Regions from separate parts of the Microbispora sp. NPDC049125 genome, predicted to be linked through region 1. Evidence: riboswitches for the same ligand, from Rfam matches in the RefSeq annotation. Region 1 holds a riboswitch; the other holds the start of a gene.
The links. A riboswitch is a leader RNA that binds a small molecule or an ion and turns the genes downstream of it on or off. The one in region 1 is predicted to bind S-adenosylmethionine.

Region 2: it holds a riboswitch for S-adenosylmethionine, as region 1 does, so the genes downstream of both, AB0B72_RS32780 (aminotransferase class V-fold PLP-dependent enzyme) here and thrC (threonine synthase) in region 1, are expected to answer to the same signal.

What each region holds. Positions count from the first base shown of each region.
Region 1 is NZ_JBEZDW010000029.1:95,142-97,335, reverse strand. It holds gene AB0B72_RS28640 (trehalose-6-phosphate synthase) at 1-313, opposite strand, end outside; gene AB0B72_RS28635 (RNA polymerase sigma factor) at 417-968, shown strand; SAM riboswitch class I at 1,065-1,205, shown strand; gene thrC (threonine synthase) at 1,220-2,194, shown strand, end outside.
Region 2 is NZ_JBEZDW010000039.1:16,996-19,189, reverse strand. It holds gene AB0B72_RS32780 (aminotransferase class V-fold PLP-dependent enzyme) at 20-1,255, opposite strand; SAM riboswitch class IV at 1,477-1,592, opposite strand; gene AB0B72_RS32775 (cytochrome P450) at 1,703-2,194, shown strand, end outside.

The DNA.
Region 1 (2,194 bases):
GGTTGACGAACCACAGGGTGGAGTTGGCCACGGCGTTGTAGGCCCGGTGGAAGATCGCCGGGGGGATGTCCAGCATCCGGACCGGGCCGGTGTCGAACGCCTGGTCCAGCCGGCCGCCGGGGGCGAGGCGCACGGCGCCCCTGTCTCCGTCGGACAGCGCGGCGCAGACCCACACGGCGGGGGAGTCGCCGACCACCTCCGACAGGCCCGATACGAGCCCGCCCCCGCCTCTGCGCATGGTCAGTGCGCCGTCGTCCGACAGTGTGAAGGAGACCGGCCCTCTGTTGGAGGCGATCAGGACGGTGCTGCTCATGGTTCGGCTCCCCGGGGCTGAGCGGGCGCGCATGCCGGAAGATTAATTAAAAGCCGACAGCGGGCAATAGGATGTCAGCGATTGGGGAAAGGCTTGGTTCGGCATGGCACTGGACGACACGACCGAGGACCTGGCCCGATCGGCCGCTCAGGGTGATCACCGTGCGCTCGGCGAGCTTCTCCGCCGGATCGAGCCCGACGTGCTGCGGCACTGCGAGCGCCTTCTACCGTACCGGCAGGACGCGGAGGAGGCCTGCCAGGACACGCTGCTGGCGGTGGCCCGCAACATCGCCAGGTTCGAGGGGCGCGCGAAGTTCAGCACGTGGCTGCACATCGTGACCGTCAACTGCGCCAGGACCACCTACCGCACGCTCAAGCGCCGCGCGTCCGAGCAGGCGGAGGAGCTGCCCGACCAGCGTCCCGACCCGCACCGGGTCAGCGTCATCGCCGGGTCGCGGCTCGACCTGCTCGACGCCATGGAGTCCCTGGAGGCGGAGAGGCCCGAGCTCGCCCAGGCGCTCGTGCTGCGCGACATCTGCCAGCTCGACTACTCCGAGGTGGCCGACCAGCTCGGAATCCCCCTGGGAACGGTCAAGTCGCGCATCCACCAGGCCCGCAAGTACGTGCAGGCCGCGCTCGGCGAGGCGTACGGCTGACACGTCCCATCTCGCCTTTCGAGACAGCGGAACGGACAACGGGGACGGCGAGGTACAGTGCTGAAGACCTGTCTCGCGACAGGTGACAACTGAAGATGCTCATCCAGAGGGGTGGAGGGACCGGCCCTGCGAAGCCCCGGCAACCTTCCCGGTGACCGATCTCGTGTCCACGAGGCCCGGCCGGGACAGGTGCCAATTCCGGCTCGCGACCAAGGTGGCCGCGAGCGAAGATGAGGGAAAGGCCTCGCTTCATGGCGCACACCGACGCTCCCGAGTTCGGCCCCGCGAAGGGGCTCTCCTGCCGCGAATGCGGAACCCTCTACGATCTCGGGCCGATCTTCGCCTGTACCGAGTGTTTCGGGCCACTTGAGGTGGCCTACGACTTCGGACAGGTGCGCCGGGAGGACATCGAGTCCGGCCCGGCGAACATCTGGCGGTACCGATGCCTGCTCCCCGTCCCCGCCGGCGTGCTGGACAAGCCCAATCTCCAGCCCGGCTGGACCAAGCTCGTGAAGGCCGACCGGCTGGCGGCCGAGCTCGGGCTCCGCTCCCTGCACGTCAAGGACGACTCGGGCAACCCCACCCACTCGTTCAAGGACCGCGTCGTGGCCATCGCGCTTGAGGCGGCGCGCAACTTCGGCTTCCACACGCTGTCGTGCTCCTCCACCGGCAACCTCGCCGGGGCGGTCGGCGCCGCCGCGGCCCGCGCGGGGCTCGACTCCTGCGTCTTCATCCCCTCCGACCTCGAAGAGGCCAAGATCACCATGGCTGCGGCGTACGGCGGCCGCGTGGTGGGGATCGACGGCACCTACGACGAGGTGAACCGCTTCTGCTCCGAGCTCATCGGCGACGAGCTGGGCGAGAAGTGGGGCTTCGTCAACGTCAACCTCCGGCCGTACTACGCCGAGGGCTCCAAGACGCTGGCCTTCGAGATCGCCGAGCAGCTCGGCTGGCGGCTGCCCGACCAGATCGTCATCCCGGTGGCGTCGGGCTCGCAGCTCACGAAGGTGGACAAGGGCTTCCGGGAGCTCATCAAGCTCGGTCTCGTGGAGGACCGGCCGTACCGGATCTTCGGGGCCCAGGCCGAGGGCTGCTCCCCGGTCTCGGGAGCGTTCAAGGCGGGGCACGACGTGGTGCAGCCGGTCAAGCCGAACACCATCGCCAAGTCGCTCGCCATCGGCAACCCCGCCGACGGGCCGTACGTGCTCGACATCGCCCGGCGCACG
Region 2 (2,194 bases), on a different contig from region 1:
CGGGCTCAGGAGGTCGGGCTCAGGAGACGGCGATGTGGCGGAGGGCCTCGATGAGGCGGTCGACGTGCTCGTCGGTCGAGCCGATGCCGATCGAGGCGCGGACCGCGCCGACCGTGCCGTCCGCGCAGCCGCCGTCGTCGGTCCCCAGCAGGTGGCGGACGAGCGGGTGGGCGCAGAACTTGCCGTCGCGGACGCCGATGCCGTGCTCGGACGACAGCAGCTCGGCGACCTCGCGGGCCGTCCTGCCCTCGACCGTGAACGACACGATGCCGACCCGGGGGTGGTCGGGGCCCCACAGCGACAGCTCCCGTACGCCGCCGATCGCGGCGAGCCCGGCGCGCAGGCGGGCGATCAGCCGCTCCTCCTCGCGTACGAGCGGCGTCCAGCCGGTGGCGGACAGGGCGTCGCAGGCGGCGGCCAGGGCGATCGCGCCGAGGACGTTGGGCGTGCCCGCCTCGTGCCGGGCCTCGACGTCGTCGCTCCACTCGGCGACCTCGCCGACGGCCTTCACGGCTCCGCCGCCCCGCAGGTACGGCTCCGCCTCCGCGAGCCAGTCCGGCCGCCCGATCAGGGCGCCGGCCCCGAAGGGGGCGTACAGCTTGTGCCCGGAGAAGGCGACGTAGTCGAGGTCGAGCGCGGTCAGGTTCAGCCGCCGGTGCGGCACGAGCTGCGCGGCGTCGACGGCGATCCTCGCCCCGTGCCGGTGGGCGATGTGGGCCAGCCCGGCGATGGGCCACAGCTCGCCCGTGACGTTGGACGCCGCCGTGACGACCAGGAGGGCCGGTCCGCCGATGGCGGCGAGGGCCTCGTCGGCCGCCCGGATCGCCTCGCCGGGGAAGGCGGGCGGGGCCAGCCGTACGGCGCGGGGCCAGGGCAGCAGCGAGGCGTGGTGCTCGCTGTCGAACACGACGACGGTGGTGCCCTCGGGGAGGCTGCGGGCCAGCAGGTTCATCGCGTCGGTGGTGTTGCGGGTGAAGATGAGGGCATCGTCCGGGCGGGAGCCCGCGAAGGCCCGTACGGTGTGCCTCGCCTGCTCATAGCGGGCGGTCGTGAGCTGGGATGCGTAGCCCGCCCCCCGGTGGACGCTGGAGTAGGCCGGGAGCGCGGCGGAGACGGCGGCGTTCACCGGCTCCAGACAGGGCGCGCTGGCGGCGTAGTCGAAGTTCGCATACGGCACCAGCCGGCCGCCCTTGATCGGGACCTCCAGGTCGGCCCCCACAACGGCCGGAATCGGACGGCCGGTGGTCCGCGGCACGGATCCGGCCCCGGCGTGAGAACCGGTGTGAGAACCGCTGTGAGAACCGCTGTGAGAACCGCTGTGAGCCGCTGTGCGGGTCACGTTGCGGGACGCGGTCCCGGCATGGCCGGGGGCGGCGGGGGAGGTCCCGGCGGGAAGCGTGGTGGGGGTGGCAGCGGACAACGTCACTCCTCGGAGTCATGGACTCCGGTTATGACGTCGTAGGCGTCGTACGGCGGAGCCCGCGCTTGCCCGGCACACCTCGTGCCGGACCCGGTCTTCACCCGGGGCACCCCGCCGCGAGCGCGAGGGTTGCCGGCCAGCGAGCCGGGGCTTGACGCTGGCACTCATAACCTGAGCCGCACTATAACCCGATGCGGTGACGGATTGCCAAACCCGCAGGCCGGCAGCGCCTCCCGGCCCACGGGCACGCATCCGCCCCGTTCGCTGCGTAGGGTGTGCTTTGTGAAGTTTGATCCCTGGAATCCCGAGTTCGTCGCGCATCCGTACGACGTCTACCGCGAGCTCCGGGACAGCGGCCCGGTCTCGTTCTTCGAGCCGACCGGCCAGTGGCTGATCCCCCACCACGCCGACGCCAACGCGCTGCTGCGCGACCGGCGGCTGGGCCGCTCCTACCTCCATGTGGCCTCGCACGAGGAGTTCGGCAGGCAGGCGGAGCCGGACTTCCAGGAGCCGTTCTGGCGGGTGACCCGGGCGGGCATGCTCGACGTCGAGCCGCCGGTCCACACCCGGCTGCGCCGGCTGGTGTCCAAGGCGTTCACCCCGCGCATGGTGGAGTCGCTCCGGCCCCGGGTGCGCGCGATCGCCGCCGGGCTGGTCGACGCGTTCGTCGAGCGCGGCGGCGGAGACCTGCTCGCCGACGTGGCCGAGCCCCTTCCGGTGACCGTGATCGCCGAGATGCTGGGCGTTCCCGAGAGCGATCGTCATCTGCTGCGG